Regions from separate parts of the Aquihabitans sp. McL0605 genome, predicted to be linked through region 1. Evidence: predicted binding sites of a transcription regulator. Region 1 holds the regulator's gene; the other holds the start of a gene.

Region 1 (5,296 bases):
GCGACGAGGACCTCATCGAGGCCCTCCACCCACTCCCCCGCCGCACCCGGCTCGATGCAGCCTTCCTCCACGAGGGTGGTGACGAGGGCGGCGAGCAGCAGCGCATCGGTGCCCGGGCGGATGGCCAGGTGCCAGTCGGCCTCCTCGGCGGTGCGGCTGCGGCGCGGGTCGACCACGATCAGCTTGCCGCCGCGCTCGCGCATCGCCTCGATGCGGCCGGGCCAGTCGGGCGCTGTGGCCAGGCTGCCGTTCGACACGTACGGGTTGGCGCCGAGGATCAGCAGCAGGTCGGTGCGATCGACGTCGGGCACCGGGATCGTGAGCCCGCCACCGAACATCCAGGCCGATGACAGCTCCTTGGGCCGCTGGTCGACGGTGCTCGCCGAGAACACGTTGCGGGTGCCGAGGCCCTTGAGCAGGGGCTTGAGGTACAGCAAGGCCGAGAGGTTGTGGGCGTTGGGGTTGCCGACGTAGACGCCGAGGGCGCCGCGACCGTGCTGGTCGATGACCTGCGCCAGGCCCTCCTCCACCGCCGCGAACGCCTCGGCCCAGGTGGCCTCGACGAGCTCGCCACCGCGGCGCACGAGGGGCGTGCGCAGGCGGTCGGGGTCGCCGTGGAGCTGTCGGAGCGTGGACCCCTTGGGGCAGATGTAGCCATGGCTGAACACGTCGTCGCGGTCGCCGCGGATGCGCGTGACCTCGTCACCGGCCACCGTGATCTCGAGGCCGCAGCCGGCTTCGCACAGCGGGCACGTACGGATGGCGATGCGCTCGTGATCGGACATGGACCCATGCTGCCAGGGCCAGCAGTACCGTGCCCGGGTGCGCCAGTTGCTGCCCGAGCCCGCCGACGTCGACCCGTTCCACCAGCACGCGGTCGCCCAGCGACCGGCGCCGCCCGGCCGACCGTGGATGGCGCTCAACATGGTGTCGAGCGCCGATGGCGCCACCGCGCTCGGCGGCGTGTCGGGGCAGCTCGGCGGCGCCGCCGACCTGGCCGTGTTCCGGGCCCTCCGGGGCGTTGCCGACGTGATCGTCGCCGCCGCCGGCACGGTTCGAGCCGAGGGCTACGGGCCGCCGCGGCCCACCGCGGAGGTGCAGGAGGCTCGCCTGGCCCGAGGCCAGGCCCGCGTGCCCCGGATCGTGGTGGTGAGCCGGACCCTCGACCTCGACGAGACCACCAGCCTGTTCACCGACGCGGTCGAGCCGCCGCTGATCTTCACGGTCGAGGGGGCTCCCGTGCACCGGCTGGCCGCGCTCGAGCCCGTCGCCGACGTGCGGGTGGCGGGCGTGGGGTCCGTCGACTTCGCCACCATGGCGACCGTGCTCGGCGACCTCGGTGCGCGCTGTGCGATCGTCGAGGGCGGACCGGTGCTCAACGGTCAGCTGCTCGAGGTCGACCTCATCGACGAGCTCAACCTCACGCTCTCCCCCATGCTGGTCGGCGGGCGCAGCCGACGGGCGGTGGTCAGCGACGAGGAGACCGCACAGCGGTTCCGCCTGGCGCACCTCTGGGAGTCTGACGGCGAGCTGCTGGCCCGGTACGTGCGCCCCTGATCTGGGGGGAGCCGACGGCGGCCACCCGCCTGGCGCTCAGTGGCGCTTGGGCTCGGTGGCCTTGGTGAGGCGAGAGGGGCCCATCAGCTCGTCGAGCTCCCGCTCGAAGTCGGCGAGATCGTCGAACTCCTTGTAGACGCTGGCGAAGCGCACGGCGGCCACGACGTCGAGGTCTCGCAGGTGCTCGAGCACGGCCCGGCCGACGCGGTCGCTGCTGACCTCGGTCCCTTCGAGCCGGAGCGACTCCTCGACGGCGGTGGCGATGCGATCGAGGTCGGCGGCATCGACCGGCCGACCCTTGGTGGCCAGCCGCAGGCCCGAGACCACCTTGGCCGGGTCGAACGGCTCGCGGTCCCCGGAGCGCTTGACGACCAGAAGTGGGACCTCCTCGAGGCGCTCGAACGTGGTGAACCGGCGCTGGCAGGCGAGGCAGGCGCGGCGACGACGGATCAGCAGCCCGTCTTCGGACTGCCGGGAATCGATGACCTTGTCTTCGAAGGTTCCACAGGCTGGGCAGCGCACGGGCGTGACGCTACTGCCACGGGCGCGGTGCGCCCGTTCGCGTCAGGCGGGAACGACGATCTGCTCACCCGGCTGGAGGATGGTGGTGCCGTTCAGCTCGATCAGCCGATCGACCAGGGGACGCACGTCACCGGTGGGCTGGAGACGGCGGGCGATGCTCCAGAACGTGTCGCCTGAGTGCACCTCGAGCTGGGCCGTGGTGCCGGCCGCCACACCGGCGGCGGCCGAGGTTCCGGCCGAGGCGCCAGCAGACGGGGCGCCAGCAGACGGGGCGGGAGCGAGCCCGGCGAGGGCACCGCTGCCGATGGCGATCGACAGCAGGACCACCAGCACGATCCCGACGACGGCGGCGACGATGTGGGCCGGTGTGAGGCCGAGATCGATCGGCGCCTCGACCGTGCGCCCTCCGTGGGCGGTGACGAGGCGGAGCGCGGGGCGCTGGGGAACCGAGGTGTGCGGGCGGGGTTGGATGATCGCAGCCATGGAACAGATACTCCCCAGGGGGTCTGACATCGAGACGCTTCCGAACGCTCGTTCCACGAACGCCTGTTCGGACGTGGACACTGTAGGCACGAACAGTCGTTCGCCGTCAAGCCCGGGAACGAACAAATGTTTGCCCGAACACCTGCGCGATGCTACGGTCACGGTCGACCACTTGTTCGCCCTCCCGGGCATCACACGAGGAGCCCCCATGACCGACCAAGCGCTCACCGCCCGCCAACGGCAGATCCTCGAGTGCATCGATGCCTCGATGCGCGAGAAGGGCTACCCGCCGTCGGTCCGGGAGATCGGCGAGACCGTCGGACTGGGGTCCCCGTCCACGGTCCACTCCCACCTCTCCACCCTGCAGCGGCTCGGGTTCCTCCGCCGGGACCCGTCCAAGCCCCGCGCCATCGAGGTCCGCTGGGACGCAGCGTCCGGGGCCGCCGTCGAGCGGCGCCCCATCCGCCACGTCCCCCTCGTGGGCGAGGTGGCGGCCGGCACCGACGTGCTCGCCCAGCAGAACGTCGAAGAGGTGGTCCCCGTCCCCGCAGACCTCACGGGCGACGGAGACCTCTTCATGCTGAAGGTCCGTGGCGACTCCATGGTCGATGCCGGCATCCTCGACGGAGACTTCGTGGTGGTTCGCTCCCAGCCCGAGGCCCGCAACGGCGAGATCGTCGTCGCCGGCATCCCCGGCGAGGAGGCCACGGTCAAGACCTACAGCCGCAGCGGCGATCAGGTCGTGCTCACGCCCCACAACCCGCGCCTCGAGCCCATGGTGTTCCCGGCGTCCGAGGTCCAGGTGTTCGGCAAGGTCGTCACCGTCATGCGCAAGCTCTGATCGCTCAGAGCTTGCCGATGGCCGCGGTGTAGCGCTCCTTCTCCCGGGCGGTGCCCAGGCTGTCGGTGGCGAAGGTGTCCACCAGCACGCCGTCCTTGCCGATGAGGAACGTGGCTCGGATGGCACAGCCCAGATCCTCGTTGAACACGCCGTAGGCCTGGGCCACGGCTCCATGCGGCCAGAAGTCCGAGAGCAGCGGGAACGTCCAGCCCTTCTGGTCCGCCCACACCTTCTGGGAGAAGCGCGAATCGCACGACACGGCGAGCACCTGCACGCCGGCCTGCTCGTACTCGGCGATGTCGTCGCGCAGCTCGCACAGCTCGCCTTCGCACACCCCCGTGAACGTGAACGGGTAGAAGACGAGGGCGACGGCCTTCTCGCCGGCGAAGTCGCTGAGCGACACGTCGGTGCCGTCCTGGTCCTTGAGCGTGAATGCGGGGGCGGGCTGTCCGACGTCGATGGCCATGGGTGCTCCTGTGCTGGGTGGGATCGGCGCAGTGTACGGAGCTGTCCGACCCGCCGCGCTCCTGGTCCGCGGCACGGGCGGAGCACCACCTCAGCGAGCTGGGGGCGCCATCCGCCGCAGCACGGCGGCAGCCGCCACCGCCAGTGCGTCGTCCACGTCGTCGCCTTGGCCGTGGCGGACGGTGAGGGTCACGAGCGCCCGTCCCCGCCACAAGGTGAGGTGCTCGTACTGCGTCACCAGACCCGACTCCACCGTCCCGGTCTGGTCCTCGACGGTGATCCAGTCGACGGGGTCGGGGGCGTCGGCCTCCGTGCTCCCGGCCGGGGCCGACAGATCTGCGACGGCCGGGCGGTCACCGCGGCGCCGCAGCGCCTCGATCCAGCCAGGGGCGCGGTCGCGCTCGGTCCACCGCTGGCGCCACACGGCGTCGAGGCAGATCGTCCCGAGCCGGTCCCACGCGTCGCGGTGCGCCGCCCGATCGGCGGGATCGTCATCGGCGAAGACCTCGGTGCGCACGACGGCCAGCACCCCCGCGCGCCGCAGGCGCCACGCTGCGCCCTCGTCGAGCGCGGTGAGGCGGCGCCGAGCCCGGATCGTCCGCAGCTCCTCCGACGCCGGATCATCGCCGTGGGGGTCGAGCCGCTCGGCGTTGTTGAACATCGGCACCGACTGCCAGCCCTTGCCCAGGTCGGATCGAGCCAGGAGGGGGCGCTCGGCGAAGGCCTGGTCCTCCGGGTCCCACCAGGGCGCCTCGCCCCCGGGGCCGGTCCGACGCCCCTCGGCCCCGGCCTTCTGCTTCCTCCCGATCGCCACCGGTGGGTCAGACGCCCGTCGTCAGCAGGTCGACCAGCGCCTCGTAGCACCGCTCGATCGGCGCACGGTCGACCCGCTCGTCGGCGGTGTGGGCGAGCGTGGCATCGCCGGGTCCGAAGTTGGTGGCCGGGATCCCGTGGGCGGCGAAGCGCGCCACATCGGTCCAGCCCAGCTTGGCCCGCACCGGCAGGTCGTTGCGCTTGATCAGGGCCTGGAGCACCGGGTGGTCGAGCGCCGGCGGGGCCGCGCCGGACAGGTCGGTGAGCTCCACCCGGTCCTCGTCGTCGACGAACGGGGCGATCAGGTCCCGGACCACCGCCTCGGCCTGCTCTGACGTGTGGTCGGGCGCGAAGCGGTGGTTCAGGGTGACCGTGGCGAGATCGGGGACGACGTTGCCCGCCACCCCGCCCGACACCGCCACCGCCTGGAGCGCTTCCCGGAACTCGCAGCCGTCGATGACCGGGCGCCGCTCGGGGAACGCCTCCACCGCGGCGAGGAGGCGGCCCAACCGGTGGATGGCGTTGCGGCCCATCCACGGACGGGCGGTGTGCGAACGGGCCCCGCGGAGCGCCACCTCGATGCGCAAGGTGCCCTGGCAGCCCGCCTCGATGGTG
Region 2 (5,296 bases), 530 kb from region 1:
GCCGATGGTCACCTCGACCTTCTGGGAGCCGAACCCCTTGGCCAGGTGGCCGTAGCGCTCGTCGATGTCGTCGGCCACGTCCTCGGGCACGCTGAGGAAGTGCCACGTGGTGCTGTTCCCCGTGGAGAGCCAGACCTCGGCGGAGAACGAGTAGCCGTCGCGGGGCACGGATCAGGCAGGACCGTTGGGCGCGTCGGGGTGGTGCGCGGCGTAGGCGGCGAGCCAGCCCTCGAGCATCGGGCCGAAGTGCGCGGGGTTGTAGACGTCCTCCTCCGACGAGAACAGGCCGTCGCCGGCGTAGACGAGGCGGGTCCAGTTGGCGCCCTCGTACACCTGCCCGTCACCCGGATCGACGAACCGGTTCTCGACCTGGCCAACCAGGAACCCCTGCTCGGCGTCGATCGTGTACCAGTCCCACGGGAACAGCTGCATCTCGGTGAAGGGCCACACGGTCATGGTCTTGGTGATCCACGCCAGCACCTCGTCGCGGCCGTGGAACTCGCCGTAGAGGTGCTCGATGTAGTGGAGGTCGGGGGTGAAGCAGTCGACCCACGGCCCCCAGTCGCCGGTGCGGCCGGCCTCGTTGGCGGCGTCCTGGTACTTCTGGAACGCCGCTTCGATCTCTGCCCGATCCCATGCCATGGGGCAGGACCGTACCCGCCTGCGATACTCGCCGGATGGCCGAACGCAACGTGCTGGGTGGCGAGCTGGAGCCCTGCGGCACCGATCCGATGACCGGGTTCTTCCGAGACGGGTGCTGCGCCACCGGTCCCCAGGACCAGGGCAGCCACACCATCTGCGCGGTGGTCAGCGCCGAGTTCCTGGCCCACCAGCGCTCGATCGGCAACGACCTGTCCACGCCCATGCCGGAGTACCGGTTCCCCGGCCTGGTCCCCGGCGACCGGTGGTGCGTCACCGCCCGCAACTGGGCCATCGCCTACAACGACGGCGCCGCCGCTCCCGTCGTTCTGGCCGCCACGAACGAGGCCGTCCTGGACCTCGTCCCGCTCGAAGCGCTGCAGGCCCACGCCGTCGACGTGCCCGACTACCCCGACCTGGAGGGCTGACGATGACCGTCACCGCAGGACCTGCCACCGCGGGCGAGCTGCCGCACTGGGACCTCACGCCGTTCTTCCCCTCCATCGAGTCGCGCCAGTTCGGCGGCCTCGGTGAGGAGGTGGCCGCCGAGGTGGGTCGGCTCCAGCGGCGCTTCGACGAGCTCGACGTGCGCGCCGGTGCGCCCATCGAGATCACCGATGAGGTGGTGGCCACCGCCGACGAGGTGATCGGAGCGTTCAACCGCCTGCTCACCCGGATGCGCATGGTCGGCAGCTACCTGTACGGCCACACCACCACCGACGCCACGGATGCCACCGCGGCCGGCGCGCTCAGCCGCTACCAGGCCAGCGTCGCCCCGTTCGGCACGCTCGACGGCCGCTTCGACGCGTGGCTGGCCCGCCTCGACCTGGCCGCGCTCACGGCCCGCAGCACCACCGCCGCCGACCACGCCTACGCGCTGCAGCGCGGGGCCGACGCCGCCAAGCACCAGATGTCGGAGGACCAGGAGGACCTGGCCGCCGAGCTGTCGCTCACGGGGGGACGGGCCTGGGCCAAGCTCCACGGCGACCTCACCGCCCGCCTCACCGCCACGGTCGACGGCGAGGTGCTGCCGATGAGCATGGTGCGCGGCCTGGCCACCGATCCGAGTGCCGCCAAGCGGGAGGCGGCGTACCGCGCCGAGCTGGAGGCGTGGGACACCGTCACCGTGCCGCTGGCCACCGCGCTCAACGCGTTCAAGGGCGAGGCCAACGTGCTGAACCGCCGCCGGGGCTGGGCCGACTCGCTCGATCCGGCGCTCGAGAACAACGGCGTGAGCCCCGAGATCCTGGCCGCCATGCAGACCGCGGTGGTCGACTCGCTGCCGCACTGGCACCGCTACCTCCGGGCCAAGGCCGAGCTGCTCGGCCATCCGGACGGCCTGCCCTGGTGGGACCTCATCGCCCCGGTCGGCCGGCCCAAGCGCTTCGCCTGGCCCGAGGCCACCGACGCCGTGCACGCCGCCTTCGCCACCTATTCGCCCCGCCTGGCCGGCCTGGTGGAGACGGCCGTGGCCGAGGCGTGGATCGACGCCGAGCCGCGCGCCGGCAAGGTGGGCGGGGCGTACTGCATGAGCGTCACCGACGGCGTCAGCCGGGTGCTGTGCAACTTCGACGGCAGCTTCGACTCGGTGCAGACGCTCGCCCACGAGCTGGGCCACGCCTACCACAACGTCAACCTGGGCGACCGCACGCCGATGCAGCGCAACACGCCCATGGCGCTGGCTGAGACGGCCAGCATCTTCTGCGAGACGATCATGGTCCAGGCCGGTCTGGCCGCGGTGGGCGACGACGCCGAGGGCCGCCTCGCGCTGCTCGACGGCGACCTGTCCGGCGCCTGCCAGGTGGTCGTCGACATCCACTCGCGCTTCCTGTTCGAGCGGGCGCTGTCGTCGGAGCGCCAGAACGGCGTGCTCTCGGTCGACCGGCTGCGCGAGCTGATGCTCGACGCCCAGGCCGAGGCCTACGGCGACGGGGTCGACCCGCAGTCGCGCCACCACGACATGTGGGCCGTGAAGGGCCACTACTTCACCGCCTACTACAACTGGCCGTACACCTTCGGGCTGCTGTTCGGCATCGGCCTCTACGCCGAGTTCCAGCGCGATCCCGAGCGCTTCCGGGCCGGCTACGACGACCTGCTCTCGGCCACGGGCCTGGGCGACGCCGCCACCCTGGCCGCCCGCTTCGGCATCGACGTGGCCGCCACCGCGTTCTGGGCCGCCAGCCTGCAGGTGCTCACCGACCGGATCGACGAGTTCGTGGCGGCGGCGGCGGGCTGATCAGGTCCCGTCGAGGGTGGGCCACGGGCGAGGTGCTGGAGCCGGTCTGCTCCTGGGCCGTGGCGCCGCTCGACGCCCACCGCAGGGCGAGCCCCGTCGCCCCGAGCGCCACCGCGCACACCGCGACGACGGCCAGGACGATCAGCCACGGGCCGCGCCCGGCCGCCGCGAGCGGGGGCGCAGGGTCACGCTCAGGCGCGGACCGCGGGCGGCGGCGGACTTCGGGACGCAGTGCTGCCAGGTGCGCTGGCAGCTGCCGCCCATCACCAGGAGGTCTCCCGGTGCGGGATCGAGCCGGACCGACGCCCCGCCGCCCTTCGGCCGCAGCAGGAACCGCCGGGTGGAGCCGAGGCTCACGACGGCCACCAGTGCGTCGGGCTGCTCGCGCAGCACCCGATCACCGTGCCACGCCACGCTGTCGGTGCCGTCGCGGTAGAGGTTGGCGCCCAACGAGTCGAACGGGGTGCCGTAGCGCTCGCCCAGCGCGGCGGCGAGCGGGCGGACCCCCTCGGGCCACGGCTGCTCGCTGGCCGATCCCCACCACGCCGACAACCGGGGCTCGGCCACCACCTTCTCGTACATGGGGACCTCGTGGGCCTTCCACGCCACCGTGTCGAGCAGGGTGGCGAAGAGCGTGTCGGCGCCGGTCAGCCAGCCGGGGACGACGTCGACCCAGGCCCCTTCGGTGAGCTCGACGCGGCGCGCCCCGCCGAACGACGGGTCGATCGCGGGCTCGCCGTGGCCCAGCAGGGTGCCCTGCCAGGTGAGGTCGGGGAGCGTTGCCGGGAGCGAGACCACGCCCGCATGGTATCCACCGAACCGAACACATGTTCCCCTGCCACCCGAACTTGTTGCAGTCAGTGCTGCAGGGAGCACTGACTGCAACAAGTTCGGTGCGAGGGGGGTCGGGTCAGCCGAGGGCGCCGGACTCGCGGAGGGCGCCGATGCGGTCGTCGTCGTAGCCGAGGACGTCGCGGAGGACGTCGTCGGTGTGCTGGCCGACGGTGGGCGCCTTGGTGGGCACGGGCACCTCGATGTCGAGGTACTTGATGGGCGACGGCTGCTGCTCGGCGCCGAGGCGCTCGGCCGGGATCCACTCGAAGCGGGCCTGGAACTGGGGGTCGTCGGCCAGGGTCTGGGGCGTGTTGACGTTGATGATCGGGACGTTGATCTCGAGCCCGAGGTCGACCCACTCCTTGGCGGTCCTCGTGGCGAAGATCTCCTTGAGCTTCGTCCGGAGCTCGACGTTGCCCACGGCGTGGTCGGCGAACTTGGCGCCGGGGTTGGCCTCGAACAGCTCGGGCTGGCCGATGCCGCGGCAGAAGTTCTCCCAGAACTCGCGCTCGGAGGCCTGGAGGAGCACGAACGCACCGTCGGATGCTTCGTAGAACTGGTAGCGGACGCCGTCGCGCATGCCGGCGGTGCCGGGGGCGCGGCGCACGTAGTCGTCGGACGCGTTGCCGGTGACCTCGGACTCCGGCCGCTCGTAGGCCTTCCACGTCTCGGACCGGTACCAGTCCATGGCGGCCGCGGCGTCGGACTGGGCGATCTCCAGCCGGCAGCCCTCGCCGGTGGCGCGGGCCTTGATGACGCCGGCGAGGACACCGAGCGCGCCGAACAGCGGGCCGGCGTGGATGCCCATCGAGGGGTGCTCGGGGATGGCGGCGAAGCCGTCCTCGGTGATCTCGGGCTTCACCAGCCCGGCCCACACGTCGTAGGCCACGCCGTGGCTGGGCAGCTCGGCGTAGGGGCCGGTCATGCCGTAGCCGGAGATGGTGCAGAACACGATGCGGGGGTTCACCTCGCGCAGCTGGTCGTAGCCCAGGCCGCGCCGCTCGAGGCCGCCGGGGCGCATGGCCTCGATGACCACGTCGGCGTCGCGCACCAGGTCGAGGTAGGTCTCGACCGCCTCGGGCTGGCGCAGGTCGAGCACGAGCGACTTCTTGCCGCGGTTGAGGTGCAGGTGCATCAGCGACACGCCCTCGACGATGGGCCACGTCATCTGGCGGATGTAGTCGCCCGAGGGCGTCTCCACCTTGATCACCTCAGCGCCGAGGTCGGCGAGCTGGGTGGTGATGGCGGCGGGCCCGAGCATCGAGCTCTCGATGATGCGGACACCGGAGAGGGGGCCGGAGTTGGTTCCCATGACGACCTTTGCGACGACGGTTTCTGACGGGTCGTCAGGTTAGCGCCCCGGCGCCGGGGGTCAGCAGGTGAAGGTGCCGGAGACGTTGGTGGCCCCGTCGAGGCTGGTGCCTTCGGACGACCCGCTCTTGCTGTCGTGGCCGTCGGGCTGCGAACGGTGCGCCGCGGCGGTAGCTTGAAACGAGAACGTGTTCTCGTTTTGACCGGGGGAGCCCGGTCCCGCTCACCAGGGGATCCACATGACCACCGTCGACTTCGACGTCTTCGACGCCGACA

Evidence for each region. Region 1 encodes LexA, which represses DNA repair genes until DNA is damaged. Its sites were predicted from a motif close to CGAACNNNNGTTCG; they were not measured.
Region 2: the regulator LexA is predicted to act here: its motif matches at 3,696-3,709, upstream of ACPPVX_RS17890 (alpha-ketoglutarate-dependent dioxygenase AlkB family protein).

Annotation. Positions count from the first base shown of each region.
Region 1 is NZ_CP188252.1:4,396,362-4,401,657, reverse strand. It holds gene ACPPVX_RS20435 (molybdopterin-dependent oxidoreductase) at 1-785, opposite strand, end outside; gene ACPPVX_RS20430 (dihydrofolate reductase family protein) at 823-1,557, shown strand; gene nrdR (transcriptional regulator NrdR) at 1,594-2,079, opposite strand; gene ACPPVX_RS20420 (LysM peptidoglycan-binding domain-containing protein) at 2,122-2,562, opposite strand; gene lexA (transcriptional repressor LexA) at 2,771-3,403, shown strand; gene ACPPVX_RS20410 (peroxiredoxin) at 3,408-3,869, opposite strand; gene ACPPVX_RS20405 (hypothetical protein) at 3,960-4,682, opposite strand; gene dapE (succinyl-diaminopimelate desuccinylase) at 4,690-5,296, opposite strand, start outside.
Region 2 is NZ_CP188252.1:3,863,624-3,868,919, forward strand. It holds gene ACPPVX_RS17870 (DUF1905 domain-containing protein) at 1-168, opposite strand, end outside; gene ACPPVX_RS17875 (nuclear transport factor 2 family protein) at 172-642, opposite strand; gene ACPPVX_RS17880 (DUF2237 family protein) at 678-1,067, shown strand; gene ACPPVX_RS17885 (M3 family oligoendopeptidase) at 1,070-2,875, shown strand; gene ACPPVX_RS17890 (alpha-ketoglutarate-dependent dioxygenase AlkB family protein) at 3,017-3,673, opposite strand; gene ACPPVX_RS17895 (CaiB/BaiF CoA transferase family protein) at 3,786-5,021, opposite strand; gene ACPPVX_RS17900 (amidohydrolase family protein) at 5,260-5,296, shown strand, end outside.